4 regions of the Paenibacillus sp. EKM206P genome follow, and region 1 is predicted to be linked to each of the others. Evidence: predicted binding sites of a transcription regulator. Region 1 holds the regulator's gene; each other region holds the start of a gene.
What was found. The regulator Rex, encoded in region 1, represses fermentation and respiration genes when NADH is low (regulators of the CRP and FNR family bind a similar motif). The targets are predictions, from matches to a motif close to TTGTGAAATATTTCACAA.

Region 1 (4,163 bases):
TTTCTTATTTTTCAAACCCGTGCTTCCTCTCTAAGGGGATGTGACACCTGAATTAGCGCGACAGCAGCCCTTCAAAGGCGGCTTGTGCCTCATGTTTGATACGTTCCTCGTCCATAGTCAGGCATTCGCCGTTTTTCACAACCTGACGACCGTCTACCCACACATGAGCCACGTCCTTGGCGCTTGCAGAGTATACCGCATGGGAAATAAGATCTGTACGCGGCAAGAAATGTGCCTGATTCAGATCCAACGCGATAAAGTCAGCCTTGTTGCCTGCTGCCAACGCTCCTACTTCTTTTAAACCAATCGACTTTGCACCGTATTCCGTTGCCAGACGCAGCGCTTCACTTGCAGGAACTGCCGTAGGGTCACCGGATACACCCTTGTGAATAAGTGCTGCCAGACGCATTTCCTCGAACATATCCAGGTTATTATTGCTGGCAGGACCATCCGTTCCGAGAGAAACCGTAACCCCTGCACGCAGCAATTCAGGCACTCTTGCCACACCACTTGCCAGCTTCAAGTTGCTGCCAGGATTGTGGGAAACCGCTACACCACGTTCTGCCAGTAAAGCTATTTCTTCGTCGTTCAAATGAACGCCATGGGCAACAAGCGAAGGACGGGAGAAAAAGCCAAGCTTATCCAAGTGTGCAACCGGACGCAAACCGTAGTCGCGTACGTTTTGCTCTACTTCGGCGATCGTCTCAGACATGTGCGTATGCAGTGGCAAGTCCAGATCATGCGCAGCTTGTACGAATTTTTCAATAAACGCAGGTGGACATGTATATGGCGCGTGCGGAGACATCATCGTAGTAATACGCCCGTCTGCTTTACCGTGCCAGTTACGTGCAAAAGTCACGGCCTCTGCCAGCTTGATTCGCTGTTCTTCCTCCGAACATAGTCCAATTGCTCCACGCATCAGACTTGCACGAATACCTGACTCCTCAGCCACACGAGCCACTTCATCCATATGATCGTACATATCGAGGAAGGTTGTTGTTCCACCTTTCAGCATTTCCAGCACAGACAAGGACGTACCCCAGTACACGTCTGTAGATGTAAACTTGGCTTCCATAGGCCACATTTTTTCCTGAAGCCATACTTGAAGTGCCAAATCATCTCCATGCCCACGCAGTAGAGACATCGCCGCATGACCATGAGTATTGATCAGACCAGGTAAAAACAATAGCCCTTTACCATCGATCGCTTCCGTCTCTTCCTCACCCGCAGGCAAGGTTTCGCCAATATAAGTAATACGACTATCCTCCACAATCATAAAACCATGGACTACCCCTGCTTCTGGTCCATTTACTGCAAAAGATCCGTTTTTAATCATCCATTTATTCACTGTCATATTGTGCTTCTTCCTTTCCGTCCTCCAAATAATAAGCGAGGCTAAGCAAATCAGTTGTAAAGTCTGTGGCATGAATCCGAATGTTGGCTGGTGCCTTGAGAGTAGTCGGTGCAAAGTTCAGGATCGCTCCAATTCCGCTATCAATAAGCCTATCAGCCACGTGCTGTGCTTCAAAATCAGGTACGGTAATAATCCCGATTCGAATGTTTTTTTCTTTCACAGTCGCTTCCAGTTCATCCATCGGTTGCACGACCAATGTATTGATCTTGGTTCCTACCTTATCCGGAAACGCATCAAATACCGCCACAATCTTCATATTGTCTTTTAAATAAGCGTTATAATTCGAAAGGGCTTGCCCCAGATTACCCGCTCCGACCAAGACTACATTAATTTGTTGGTCGATTTTCAGGATATGGCGTATTTTCTCAATGAGATAAGAAACATCATAACCAATACCCTTCCGACCAAAATCTCCAAAATAAGCAAGATCTTTACGGATTTGGGCCGGGTTCAAATCTAGCCTCTGTCCCAACTCTTGTGAAGAGACCGTAGCCACCTCCCGTTTGTGAAGTGCATTCAGATAACGTAAATATACGGGTAACCTCCGTACGACAGCCTCTGAAATTTTATCTGATTTCATACTTGCTCCCCCTAATTGTAACGAACATACTTATGTCCGTCCGTTATGCCTCTGTCTCCGGGGCGGATTGGAGCCATTCGGCGATGCGGGGCACCATTTGCTCCGATGGCATATGCTCCATTTTTGGTCCCGGTAACGAGTACAAAAAGTGCTTTCCGTAATAGGATTCAATCACACGCGTATCATAAACGATAACGACCCCGTGGTCGTTCGCTGTACGTACCAACCGACCAAATCCCTGTTTGAAGCGAATGACCGCTTGAGGTACAGACAGCTTCATAAATGGATTCTTCTTCTGCTGCTGGAGCAGTTCGCTTTTTGCCTCCAGCAGCGGGTGATTCGGCGGTTGAAACGGCAAGCGAACAATGGCTAGACAAGTCAGAGCCTTCCCCGGAATATCGACGCCTTCCCAGAAACTGCTGGTCCCCAGCAATACAGAAGCTTTCGCTTCCTGAAACCGGCGGGTTAGCTTGCTGCGACTTCCACTGTCCACACCTTGTCCCAGCACAGTAATTTCGCTGGATGCTAAGGCCTCTTTGAGCGGCTCATACACTTGCCGGAGCATCCGATAGGACGTAAACAGAACGAGCATTCTCCCCTGCGTCGCCTGAGCAGTCGCTCCTAGAGAGCTAACGAGCATATCTACAAAATGTGCATCTCCTACACTGCCCTTCACACTTGGGAAATCCCGTGGAATAACCAGCAACACCTGATCCCTGTAATTAAAGGGTGACGGGAGCTGCGAAGTCATCAGCCGCTCTTGATCTGCGGCCTCCTGTAAGCCGAGCTGATCGATCATGTACTGAAACGACTTATCTACCGACAAGGTAGCAGAAGTCAGAATAATGCTTCTTTTTTTGTCAAAAAACATTTCTTTCAACTGGCGGCTCACATCGACGGGTACCGCATAAAATTGCAATGATTTACTACGGAATTGCCCGCTCGCCTCGAGCCAGTATACGGTTGTTTCATCATCGAGTCGGATAAAAAAGCGCAAATTTTCTCGAATCCCCGCCAAATCCTTGAGCAGACCCGTGATATCTGTAATAAGGCTATCCGCCGCATAATCGTCATGTTCTTCCTTGACGTCCAGCATCAGCTTGTCGCCCTTGCGCAAAATTTCGCTCATCGTTACATATAGCTGATTTTCCAAAGCTCCCGCCTGATCCCACTTTGCAGGCTTGGCCGAAGGTTTGAGACGGGAAGAAAACTGTCCTGTTTCACCCGGTGTCGCATCACTTCGCTCCGGCAACATGCCAAACAGCTTGTCGCTTAGCAGGTCCCAAGTTTCCTTCACCTCTAACACGAGCGGATACAGCTGGTCGATAGTTGAGGCCCAATCTGCCGACTTCTCGTGCCCCGATTTCGCCAACTGTTGACGAAGTGAAGGCAGTTGTCCATTCTTGCTGTCTTTGAACAGTCGCGTCAGTGTATGCACGAGTGTGAAATATTTCATATGCATACCTAGGTGTTTACCAGCTACTTCCTCCAGGTGATGGGCTTCATCTATCACCAGATGTTCATAGCTCGGCAATAACTGATGACTGGCTTTGACGTCTGTGAACAACTTAGAGTGATTCGTAATAACAACATCCGCTATTCCTGCTTCATGGCGTGCACGATGATAATAACATTTGCGGAACCATGGGCAAGAACGACCAAGACAGGACTCTGAATCACTCGCCACCGTTTCCCAGAAATCCCCTCCACGGTTGCTCAGATTCAGTTCTTCATCATCACCGGTTTCTGTTAGCGTCAACCAGACGATCATCTGAGCCGCTGTAATTAAATCTTCCTTCGGTGTAGCGAAGTCTCTTCTGTTTATTTTATGTTCAAACTTACGCAGACACAAATAATGTCCCCGACCCTTGAAAATAGCAGCCCGGAACGGAAACGGAATCACCTTGGTTAGCATCGGAATGTCGCGCTCGCGTAATTGCTCCTGCAGGTTGATCGTATGTGTACTCACCATAACGCGCTGTCCCTTTTTCACACTGTGATACAGCGATGGGAGCAAATAACCCAGAGACTTCCCTGTTCCTGTACCTGCTTCAATCAGCAGATGCTTGTCTTCACTCAGTGCCTGATTCACACCCTCAATCATCTGTATCTGCGCCTCGCGCTCCTCATATTGACTCAAGGATGAACGCAAATTGTCCCGCACATCAT
Region 2 (4,163 bases), 160 kb from region 1:
ATCTGGCTCTACTTCAGAGAACACTTCGATAGCTACTGGTGTTTGGCGCTGATGCAGATAATGAATAACACGATCTACATATCCCAGTTGTACCATCATAGGGTCTGTGATAATAGCTACACGTGTGATATCAGGCATTTTAGCAAGATACTGTGTCGAATTTTTTTCAAAATAGATTTTGGAAGGTACTTTGAACCATTGCATATTCACCGTCCGTTTCGCCACCCTTTTCACATTAATCAGATTGACTGCCGATACGTTCGACGAAGTCGAGTTACGACCGTACGAACCGCAACCAAGTGTCAACGAAGGAAGATTGGTGTTGTAAATGTCGCCAATCGCACCATGTGTGGAAGGTGCATTTACAATGATACGTCCTGTTTGCAAACGGTTTGCAAACCGAGCGATAACATCCTCATCGTTCGAATGAATAGCGGACGAGTGACCCATGCCCCCGAATTCCACGACTTCAGCAGCGCGTTGAATACCTTGTTCCGCATTTTTTACTTTATAGCAAGCTAATACAGGACTCAATTTTTCCGCAGACAATGGGAATTTTGTTCCTACCCCTTCAATCTCAGCGACCAAAATTTTAGTTCCTGCTGGTACTGTAATACCACTCATTTCAGCAATTTTCACAGCAGACTGCCCGACAATAGCTGGGTTCACTGCACATTTCTCGACATTCATAGCTCCTTGAGTGAGCTTAGCTGCTTCTTCTTTATTTACAAAATAGCAACCGTTAGCGATCATCAATTTTTTCACTTGTTCGAAGATTGGCTCTTCGATAATAACCGCTTGCTCCGAAGCACAAATCATACCGTTATCAAAAGATTTCGAGAGGATAAGATCGTTCACGGCCTGTTTGATATCTGCTGTTTTTTCAATAAAGCAAGGCACGTTACCAGGACCTACACCAAGTGCTGGTTTACCGCAGCTATAAGCTGCCTTAACCATGCCTGATCCACCAGTTGCCAAAATTAGCGCCACATCAGGGTGGTTCATCAATACATTGGTCTTATCCATCGAAGGTGCTTCAATCCATTGAATACAATCGGCCGGAGCACCATGTTTAACAGCTGCTTCGAGCAAGACGCGGGCTGCTTCCGCACTACACGATTGAGCAGATGGATGGAAACCGAAAATGATTGGGTTACGTGTTTTAATGGCAATCAGCGCTTTGAACATCGTAGTCGAAGTCGGGTTTGTCACTGGAGTGATCCCCATGATAATACCGACTGGCTCTGCTATCTTTTGAAAACTGTCAAAATCATTGTCTTCAATGACACCGACGGTTTTTTCATTTTTGATGCTATGATAGATATATTCTGTTGCAAACATGTTTTTGGTGATTTTGTCCTCGTACACACCGCGTCCTGTTTCTTCAACAGCCAACTTCGCCAGGTACATGTGTTTATCCATCCCTGCGAGTGCCATAGCTTGTACGATTTCGTCAATCTGTTCCTGATTCATACTCATGAAAGCTTGCTGTGCCCGGTTCCCCCGGTCAATCAGCGTTTGAATATACTGCTCTGCGCTTTGCTCTTTTTGAATAACCTCGTTTTTAACAGCCATTTCCCTCATCCTCCTGTTATCTCGTGTACTATCTCTTGTTCACGCACTGATCGTAACACAGCTTTTCAAGATATATTGTGATTTTTTTCACAATCTATTTAAAATTTTATTTTATGAAGTGAATTAAATCACAAAGTTTGGAATTCTGCCACTTTTACCCCCTCTTCTTGCCCCAAAAACTCATTGCACAAGTATATAATGAATTTGAATTGATCAAGTTGCAGATAAAAAACATAGGATACAAAGGGGAAATGGACGATGAGAAACCCTACAAATGTAATGGAAGCCCGCGGCAACACCTGTTGCTTCTCGGAGGCCAGCTTCAACCGATTGCAAGTAATGATGAAAGATCGAGTTATGCCAGAAAGCTCGCATCTGTTCTGGGAAGGAGATACAGCGGATAAGCTGTTTTATATTAAGCGCGGACGCGTGAAAGTAACCAAAACAACGGATGAGGGCAAGGAACTTATTCTATATATGTATCAAAGCGGCGATCTTGTTGGTCAAGCCGATCCATTTTTCGGTACTAAGCATTCCTTTTCTGCTGAGGTTCTGGAAGACAGTGATATTGGCGTAATCGATCATACAGATTTGGAACTGCTTATTTGCCAGCATTGTGATTTTGCGATTGACTTTATGAAATGGATGGGTTCACATCACCGCATTACTCAGACTAAGTTCCGCGATTTGATGATGTACGGCAAGCCAGGCGCTTTATGTTCAACGCTCATTCGTCTATGCAATACCTATGGTGAGCCTCACGGCGAACATATCCTGATTCATAAAAAAATTACTCATACTGACTTATCAAATATGATCGGTGCGACCCGGGAAAGCGTAAACCGGATGCTTAGTGATCTACGTAAGAAAAATGCAGTTGAATATGATAATGGTATGATTGTTGTCAAAGATTTGGAAATGCTGCAAGGTGTATGTCATTGTGAACTATGCCCTCGTGAGATTTGCCGGATATAATAAATCGTTTTTTTATGTAAAAGGGAGTGTTATAAGCCACTATAGCTTATAACACTCCCTAATTTATTTCCACTCCCCTACTTATACAGGAGCAGTAGCGAAGCATTTTAATGACAGTCCTTCTTCTGGCAACACTCTTTAAAACTGTAAACATAGATAACTTAAATTCCCCATCTCATAGCTTCTATGGATAACCTTGGCTTTGTTTGCAGGATTGCCACTCCCCATTGCAATAAACAACGGTACAAAGTGTTCTGCTCTGGGTACGGCCTGGCGAGCATACGGTGCTTCGCTTTCATAGTGATCCAAAGCCTCTATATCTCTACTTTGTACTTTTTCAATAATCCAATCATCAAAATCTATAGCCCAAGGTTCTGTTTTCGTTTCCCCCCATTTGACGATACGCAGATTATGAACAGTCACGCCACTACCAATGACCAGAATATCCTGTTCTCCCAGTCCTCGCAGCACTTCACCAATAGCATATTGTGCTTTGGGCGAGAGATATGGATTTACAGAGATCTGAACTACCGGAATGTCTGCCTCAGGATACATACGATGCAACAATGTCCAAGATCCATGATCCAAACCCCTCACCCGATCAGTTTCTACGTCAATGCCCTTTTGTTCATATAATTTTTTCAGCTTATTGGCCAGTTCCACAGAACCATGTGCTGGATATTTCACTGTGTACAGTTCCGGTGGAAAACCGCCAAAATCATAAATGGTATCGTACACGTCATCCATCGAACTGATCGTCAACGTTTGTGTTTCCCAATGAGCAGTAAAGATAACTATTGCTTTAGGACGAATACTTTTCCCCAGTTGCTCTAAAAATGAAGTATAGTCCGTCTGTTCAATAGCAAGCATCGGTGAGCCATGGGCCAAAAATAAAGATGGCATCATATAAAGATCCCCTTATCATCAACAATTTATTTTATTCATCAAGTAACTTTATGTAAGTAATGATACATAAGTAACAGAGTCATGTCAACACAGATTTTAACATACACTTAAAGGTCAAAGATTCTATAAATAAAGATTGATATAGGTATAATGTCATAGTAATATGTAACTAATAAATTTTAAAATTTCACTTTATTTCGATACAAAGGACTGGTTTCCATGGAGATACATACTTCTAATTGCCCAAAATGCGGTTCCGTTTTTCGTCAAAACCTTAGAAACCTCTGTAGTACTTGTATTGAGGAAGAAAATATATTCTTGGACCGCTGTTCTAACTATCTATGGAAGCATCCTTCTACTCATACTCGCCAGCTCAGTGACGTAACTGGTACACCTATAGAATTGCTCACAGATTGGGTAAGAGCAGGCAAATTTCCCTCCACATACAGTCAGCTTGATTATCCTTGTGAGTCCTGCCGTTCCCCTATTTATGCAGGGAGACTTTGTCATTCCTGTCTGGGTACATTCCGTTCGGCCGCGCTGGATATTCAAACCCGTGTGCCTCGCCGTGCAACAGCAGCATTATTCTCAGTTGCAGGGCGCGTCAAAGGCTATTAAGTCGTGCTGCCTAAGCACATCATTTCTGCAAAATGGATAAGTAGTCCTAAACGCAATATAAAAAACAGCCTTTTTTCTAGGAAAAGGCT
Region 3 (4,163 bases), on a different contig from region 1:
ACCCGATCAGGATCATATACCCGCTCCGTCATATTGCGAACTTTGTTACAAATAGCCCCTTTGGTAATGGGATGATCTGGGTTTCCAGTCACCTTGATTATCTTTTCTTTTTCCTTGTGAAGCAGGAGCCCACACGTATCCGGGCAATCTAACGGGCATACAGCCGGAAAAATACCGTCCTGCTGCTCCGTCATCCGCTGTCCCCCTTGTAAGTCTTGTTGAAGCGTGGCCTCACGAGGCGCGCTATTGCGATGATCCATAGTGTTGATGCTCCTTTCCGTTACCGTTTCCAAAAATTACACTGATCTTATCATATCCACAGCTTTGGCCTATGGCAAGAGAAGGATTTTCCCACACAGCCGCTCTCCAAAATATTAAAAAAATCCGTCTGCTGCATAGAGCAAAACGGATTTTTTAAGAATTATAATTTTTTTCAACATCCTGTTTCATCATATCTTACTGAGGGTAAAAAAGATCAAGGCATCATGGACGAGAGCACACTCATCCTCCATGCCAAATCATGGACCACTCCCAAAAAAATCCGCCATGACAGGTTTCGTTCCCCCGGGCCTGTCATGGCGGATTTGCTTTGTTCATTGCTGTTTAAAGTACTGTGATTAGGTAGGATCAATCAACGGATTGGATGTGCAACCGAAGAAGTAGTTGGAGATTCATTCACTGGATGTGCGTTGGCTTGAGGCTTTTTCAGATAGGCCAACCAGTAGGCTCCAGCCACAAACAGGCTACCTCCTACCAAATTCCCCAGCCAGACCGGAATGAAGTTCATAACATAATCTGCCCATGAAAAGTGGCCTGCAAAAATAGCCGCCGGAATGAGAAACATATTGGCAACAACGTGCTGAAATCCAATAGCCACAAAGGCCATGGTCGGGAACCAAATCCCCATAATTTTGCCGCCAATGGAGTCTGTGCTATATGCCAACCATACAGCCAGTGCTACGAGCCAGTTACATCCTATACCCGATATAAAAGACTGCAAAAAGCTTTCGTGTAGCTTATGTCCTGCCATATCCACCACTTTGTCCAGATAAGGGCCCGTTTCTGTCAAACCCAGCACATGCCCAAAGAAAAATGCAACGAATAACGCACCTGCAAAATTACTGAGCGTAATAATCGCCAAATTACGAAGCATGACTCCTGTCTTAATTCGTCCTGCCCATCTCGCCAAAGGGACCGCCATCATATTGCCGGTCAGCAATTCTCCGCCTGCGATCAAAACTAATACCAGACCAATAGGGAACACCGCAGCTCCAATAAAGGTGGCAATGCTTCCCCATTCTTTAGGCGCACTTGCAATAACACGTATATCCAGCAAAAACCCGAGTGCAATAAATGCACCTGCCAAAAATCCCAGTACCACCGCCACAGTCCACGGGTTGTTCGCCTTGGCCACTCCTGTTTCCACCGTCTTTTCAGCAATTTGCCCCGGTTTATAGCTCGCCATATATCCCCGCTCCTTTAATATCTATTCACTAAAATATTCTTCTTTCATATTTTATTTAAAATCAGTGATTAAGTTTGTGAAAAAAATCACTTTCGTAACTATAAAAAAAACAGCCCCTGAAAAAAGGACTGTTTTTCTGTATTATTACATCTACTGCGCTACTACGCGCTTTACATTTAATTGTATTCTTCCTTTTCAATTGCTCTTAAGAACCAAAGAACTCCACCGAGGCCTATCAGCGCCACGACTACAAGAAAAAGGATATAAAACAAACCCATAAGCTACTTCCCCCCTGATCCTTATGCTACTCTATATTGTACTATAAGGATTCATCCGTACGCCTCAGATTGTTGACAAACTTATGAACAATGTCACAGACAAATCTAATTATACAGTAACTGGGTTCCGTTCGGATATTGTAGGCAAAGCTTGTAAACCTGCCGCGTTCAAGAAATTCCAAGGCTTGTTATAATGCGGCTGGAAGAAGAAATCGACAAAGGCCAACTGGTCAATAGTCATATGGTTTTGAATGGCTACGGATAGCGTGTTAATGGATTGCGTCAAATCCACCTTCGACATAATTTGAGCACCCAGAATTCTCCGCGTCCCCTGTTCATATACCACTTTCAGTAACACTTTTTCGGAGGTTGGCATAAATTCAGGTCGGTAGCTGTCCTCAATGGTTACAGCTTCTACAGTCATGCCTTCATCTGTTGCCGCAGCTTCCGTCATGCCTGTTCCTGCGATATTGTCTTCGTAAATTTTGATACCCGAAGTTCCTTGGGTTCCCATGTAGGCAATGGTTGGTTGCACCAGATTACGTGCCACCAGCGTACCCATACGAACTGCGTTGGTTGCCAAAGGGATATAAGCCGTTTTGCCGGTCGGATTATAGCGAATTGCACAACTGTCGCCTGCTGCAAACACGTCCGGGCAACTACTTTGCATATAGTTATCCACAATGATCGCACCGTTAGGCAACATATCTACCTGACCTTTGAGCAGATCCGTTTGAGGTCGGAAACCGATGCAGAGAATAACAAGCTCTGTTTCATATTCTCCTTTAGAGGTCACGACTTTACTTACCTTACCGTTCGTACCCTCAAAACGACTCACCGTCTCGCCAAGTACCAGCTTAATGCCATGTTCCTTCAGGGAACTTTCAATCCGGTCTGTATACTCATGGTCCAAATACTTATTCAATATACGATCAGCACTGTCGATCAGCGTTACATTTTTACCATTCATTTGGAAAGCTTCTACCAATTCAACACCAATGTATCCAGCTCCCACGACTGTAATGTTCTGTACGTGCTGGGCTTTCTCAATGATATCATTGGAATGATTATAGTTTTTACAGAGCAAAATATGATCAAGTTCAATGCCTTCCAGCTTTGGAATAATGGGCCATGATCCCGTGGTCACAATTAGTTTATCAAATGTGTCTGTAAATTCTTCACCTGTTTGGAGATTACGGGCATGCAGGGACTTGCCAGCCGTATCCACACTCGTTACCTCATGAAGCATCTTGGTCACTACACCCAAGTCAGACAGTTGATCTGGAGACGAATAAAACAGGCCGTGCGGATCTTTGACGACACCACCTACGTACAGCGCAATACCACAAGATAAAAATGAAATATTATCATTACGCTCGTAAACGGTAATTTCTGCATCTGGATAACATTTAGCTGTGTTAACGATAGCTGCTGTGCCTGCGTGTGTACATCCGATAACTGCTACTTTCATGTTGAATTCCTCCTTGGTGTGTGGGCATAAACTGTATAATAATTGTGAATAGTTTCACGTAAACAGCTCGTTAGTGTTTGTGATTTATTTCACTTCATGCACTTATTATAGTGTGATATTTTTCACATTACAATAGCTTTTTGTGATATTCACAATTTGTCCACATTTAAAAAAGAAAGGATATACGAGATCAACTGTTTGCTGAAATGTTTTTTTGCTCCATTCAGTTTCCCCTGTAGGCGGCCTGATTATGCCCATGGAATCGACTTTCACATGATGCTCCCCCTTTAGACAAATGCACATGTAGAGAACAAAAAAAGGTCCGCTTCCCGGAGACATGCCGGAAATCAGACCTTTTTAAACATATATTTTGGAATGAAGGCAAAGCTACTATAGCAATTGCTCAATGGCTGCTTTCATCGCTTCTGGTGACTCCTTCGGTTCAAAACGACCCACAGGTACACCTTCACGATTCACAATGAATTTCGTAAAATTCCACTGAATTGTCCCATTTTCCTGTTCTCCAGGCTGTTGCTTTTTCAAATATTCAAACAGAGGCGCTGTACCCGGTCCATTGACGTCCACTTTGGCGAATACCGGGAAATTAACCCCGTAATTCAGTTGGCAAAATTCAGACGCTTCCTCGCTGCTGCCCGGCTCCTGACCGCCAAATTGGTTGCAAGGAAAGCCTAATACAACTAATCCCCGATCCTTATATTCGTCATAAAGCTTTTGCAAATCCCCATATTGCGGGGTAAGTCCGCATTTACTGGCGGTATTCGCAATAACCAGCACCTTACCAGCGTAAGTATTCAGAGAAACCTCCTGATTCGCTGGTGTTACGGCATTATGTGAATAGACAGACATACAGCATCCTCCTTCGTGTCACTTGGTTTAGGTTACATAACCTATTTTAACCAAAAGGTGACGGACATGCCAACATCCACAG
Region 4 (4,163 bases), on a different contig from region 1:
CATACTTCTTCATTTCATTTGTAAACAAAGTCACATCTTGAAGATTTGAAGTATGTTGGGCAAAATAATCGGCTGCTTGCACGATCGTATCTGCCATATTTTCCAACGTCTCGAAGAATATATCCTTTTTCTTCAATCTCATAACGATTACCCCTTTACGAAAATATCCGCAACCTGTTTCGACTGCAATAGACAACCTTTGCTATCTTATCACACTCATCAATGTTTTTGTAATGTTTGTAAAAGCAAATTTCATGATATACGTATACAGTGCCCGACATATAAGCTCATTATCCGACAATTTTTTCCTAAAAAGGTGTAATTCGTTTTCTAATTCACTTCTATGGTTACATGTTCCTTTAGTGGTGTATCTGCAGGCACCACATGTATATAGGATGTACCTGGCGTTAACGGAATTTCAACCCCATTCTTCATAAAACGAATCGCATCACCTGGCGTATGTTGCCACTCAGCCTGTATTAACTGTCCTTGTTGAAACACCATGGCCTCTCCGCTGCCGTCCAGTTCAACACTTAATCTGCCTACATCATCCAACGTTCGATGCCTGGTGCTCATCACAATGACATTGGCTGCTGAGAGCTGTTGGTTATTATTTTGATCCACATGTGACTTTTCGTTCACAAAACGCTTATATTGTTGATCCGCTGGATCATAGGTATAAGATACCCGGTAGCTTTTAAGCAAAAACCGGATTTGTAAAGATGTTGCAGTCTCGTCCACCATAACTGGGGTTTCGCCGGATTTAAGGTAAGTATATACTGGAACGTCCGTATGCGTAGCATACCCTTTACTATCGCTTCCTTTGCGCAGTCTATTCACGTCCGTGTATAGATTATGCGGAGGACGACGATCTTTGCTTCGCCAGAAGTATGCCCCTCCATTTGAAATCTCATCTAAATGTTCCTTCCGCTGCTGCTGTAAAATCGCATAGGCATCTGTGCTTCCCCCTGCGTGTATCGGCAACGCACCATAAGTTTCGCCCAGCTCAATCAAATACGGACGAATGCTACGGACCGGACCAACCTTTACATCTCCGCCATGACTTTGGAAAAAAGCGACCAGACGGGTAATTCCGCCTTCTGCAAGAACTTCATATACCATATCTGCCTGACTAAGTCCTGCCTGCGGACGTGCTGCTGGAGCATTGTTAATCATGACAGCGAGCGGTCGCTCCAAAACTGGCTGCTCCACCGGAAGACCGGTAAGCGGAGCTGTAAATGCCGGAGTAGACTGCTCCTTCGGCGGTTCAAGCGCCTCCTTCTCTGTTTTATGCTTGGTCGGTTGAGGAACGGGTTCAGTATCTCCCGTATTGGACATAGCAGAACAAGACATCAGCGTCATGCATAACAGAGCTGAGGCCATTACACGCAACCAATGATTTCGTTGGGAAATGGGCCCGGACAAGTTCATCCCTCCACTTCGTTATTTTTCTCATTATAAGCTTTATTTCCTGTTTTTGTCTTGATTGAAGCATGACCTCTCTATAGAATACTTATCTGAAGACATTAAAATTTTAAAAATATTCATACTTTGTGATTTTTATCACAAATAACTGTAACTGAACCTACTACAATAAAGGTGTAGCAAAGATGATCATCCCAACAAAATGAAATACAACCAACATTATAGATTAAGAAAGAGGAGTGGTTTGAATGTTTAATAGCTGGTTACGTGAGAACAAAGTCGCAATGTGGTTGCTGACTGTCGTACGGGTTTATCTAGGTTATGAATGGATGACTCACGGACTTGAAAAGCTGACAGGTGGATTCGATGCAGGCGGATTTATCTCGGGGGCCATTGCTAAAACAGGTGGAGACCATCCCGCTGTACAAGGCTGGTGGGGATCGTTCCTCGAAGCCTTTGCCCTGCCGAATGTAGGTTTGTTCAACGTCCTGATCCCGTTGGGTGAGTTCTTGGTCGGGGTTGGCCTGCTTCTCGGTACATTGACTACACTGGCTGCTTTGATGGCCATGGTTATGAACTTCTCGTTCCTGTTCTCGGGTACAGTAAGCACCAATGCAATCTACCTGCTGTTTGAAATCTTCCTCGTAGTTGCTGGCGCAAATGCCGGAAGAATTGGCTTTGACCGTTGGGTACTGCCCTTCCTGCGTGGACTGTTTGGTAAAAATAAAGATACCTTTCCAGCGGACCCTAGTCGAAAAATAGCTTAAACATCCCCCAAATAACCGTTATCCTCCGGGATAATGGTTATTTTTTTTGCGCTGTTATGCTCACAAGGAGGATTTTAGCTCCTCCTAACTCGGACTCTTTTATCGGATTCATTATCCTCCCCAAACGTTTACAAGTTGGATACAACATGGAATGCTCACGATACATTTACCCTATACACTACAGTTACATCAAAGAACGTAATGGAGGGTTATATCATGAAAAAAATCACCAAAGCCTATCTCATGCTCGCAGCAGTAACTTTCACAGTGCAGACTATGGGATCGGGATATACGGCATCAGCCCAAGCGGCGACGTCTACTACGACATCTCAGGCAGAAAGTGTACAACATATCTCCAAGGCCTTCGAGCAGCTACTAGGCCAACCCGGCAAGCTATCTCAGGCATTCACTTATTTGCAAAAGCATATTCAATCCATTCCAGCTTCTCAAGCTACCCTCATGGTGCTTCATCTGGAAAATGCACAGAACCAGCAATTGGATTCCTATGCACAGACCCTATACCCGACCTCTGTTCAAACCAAAATAAATCAAATCTATAAACCCGGTGATTCGTTCACAAATGTAATCAGCCGTACAAGCGATGCGAACCTGAAAAAGTTGCTAACTCAAACAAGAGATGCCGGCTACAAACTTGAAACCGCAGAAGGCATGTATTACCCAATCATCAACTATGAAAAATATAAAGTATTCGGGAAGCACACCACGGCAGATATCCGCAGCTATATTGACATCATGTCGATGGAATCCGGACAGGCTGCTACCAAAGATGCCGCGCTCCGTATCGGCTATCAACAGTTAGCCGGACGAGTGCTGGCACAGGAATTGTTTTTAAACCAATATCCACATTCCAATCGTACACAAGCTATAAAAAAATTGCACGATCTGTACTTTTTCTATACTTTCTACGGCACGAACAATACGCCATTATTCGATCATGATACCGGGAGGATTCATCCGTATGCCAAAAAAGGGTATCAATGGTTCGTTCAACGTAATATGGATTCGAAGAGCACCTATATTCAAAAGCTGAAAGCATTTATGACACTGTTGGATCAAAATGGAGATCAACGTACTTCGCAGGTATCCACTTGGCTAAAAAAGAACGTGCCTTCTAATTAATCGAAGACGCAAAAAACACAAAAGAACTTCCATTCCCACACAGCATGTGGATTCGGAAGTTCTTTTTTACATTTACGTATCACTTTCTTGACCAAAAGCCCAACAATTGAGACTCAGCGAGCCAAGGACATACGACTGAAAAAGCTTATGCGCGGAGCGCTCCTGATCCGCAGCCCCCATCGCATAAAACAAAGGTGAAAAATGCTCTATTCCATAAGAAGGTACCGCTTGTTTGGCATATGGAGCCTTCTTGTCATATTGGAATAAGTGACGTAAATTCCAATCTTGAAGCTGCTGTGCAATCCAGTCATCATATTGAACGGCCCAATCGGCTGGCTCACTCGTCTGCTTGAGTGTCCGCAAGTTGTGGACCAATCCGCCGCTACCGATAATCAAAATCCCTTGTTCTCGCAACGGCGCCAGCATCCGTCCAATCTCGTATTGCTCTTGAGGAGCGCGCCGAGAATCAATAGATAACGGTACGACCGGTATGTCCGCATCAGGATATATATGCCGCAAAACCACCCATGCTCCATGATCCAGTCCCCGGTTCCGAACCGGCTGGTGGAACAAGTTATGCTGACTGAACAGATGCTCTATCTCCTCATACAGCTTTGGATCGCCTGGTGCAGGGTAATCGATTGAGTACATTTCTTCAGGAAAGCCATAGAAATCGTGCAACGCTGCATGCTGATCATCCGCGCCAATACATTGATCGGGGCTATCCCAATGCGCGGAAAAAATGACAATTCCTTTGGGTCGGGGCAGGCTCGCGCCCAGCTTTGAAAGAAAGCTGGTATATGCGTTATTTTCTACAGCCAGTGTCGGTGA

Region 2: a site for Rex is predicted at 1,651-1,668, ahead of adhE (bifunctional acetaldehyde-CoA/alcohol dehydrogenase). Genes of this name have one in related genera too.
Region 3: a site for Rex is predicted at 1,540-1,557, ahead of G9G53_RS05950 (formate/nitrite transporter family protein). Genes of this name have one in related genera too.
Region 4: a site for Rex is predicted at 1,552-1,569, ahead of G9G53_RS20560 (DoxX family membrane protein). Genes of this name have one in related genera too.

The regions. Positions count from the first base shown of each region.
Region 1 covers NZ_JAAMNQ010000003.1:439,268-443,430, forward strand. The annotation lists gene G9G53_RS08720 (cell wall elongation regulator TseB-like domain-containing protein) at 1-15, opposite strand, end outside; gene G9G53_RS08725 (amidohydrolase) at 53-1,354, opposite strand; gene G9G53_RS08730 (redox-sensing transcriptional repressor Rex) at 1,341-1,994, opposite strand; gene dinG (ATP-dependent DNA helicase DinG) at 2,038-4,163, opposite strand, start outside.
Region 2 covers NZ_JAAMNQ010000003.1:599,199-603,361, forward strand. The annotation lists gene adhE (bifunctional acetaldehyde-CoA/alcohol dehydrogenase) at 1-1,575, opposite strand, end outside; gene G9G53_RS09555 (Crp/Fnr family transcriptional regulator) at 1,834-2,550, shown strand; gene G9G53_RS09560 (DODA-type extradiol aromatic ring-opening family dioxygenase) at 2,689-3,456, opposite strand; gene G9G53_RS09565 (hypothetical protein) at 3,775-4,074, shown strand.
Region 3 covers NZ_JAAMNQ010000002.1:478,949-483,111, reverse strand. The annotation lists gene G9G53_RS05955 (molybdopterin-containing oxidoreductase family protein) at 1-260, opposite strand, end outside; gene G9G53_RS05950 (formate/nitrite transporter family protein) at 632-1,465, opposite strand; gene G9G53_RS05945 (FAD-dependent oxidoreductase) at 1,853-3,214, opposite strand; gene G9G53_RS05940 (glutathione peroxidase) at 3,605-4,081, opposite strand.
Region 4 covers NZ_JAAMNQ010000012.1:29,793-33,955, reverse strand. The annotation lists gene G9G53_RS20570 (DUF47 domain-containing protein) at 1-142, opposite strand, end outside; gene G9G53_RS20565 (DUF3048 domain-containing protein) at 331-1,425, opposite strand; gene G9G53_RS20560 (DoxX family membrane protein) at 1,674-2,192, shown strand; gene G9G53_RS20555 (hypothetical protein) at 2,409-3,332, shown strand; gene G9G53_RS20550 (dioxygenase family protein) at 3,405-4,163, opposite strand, start outside.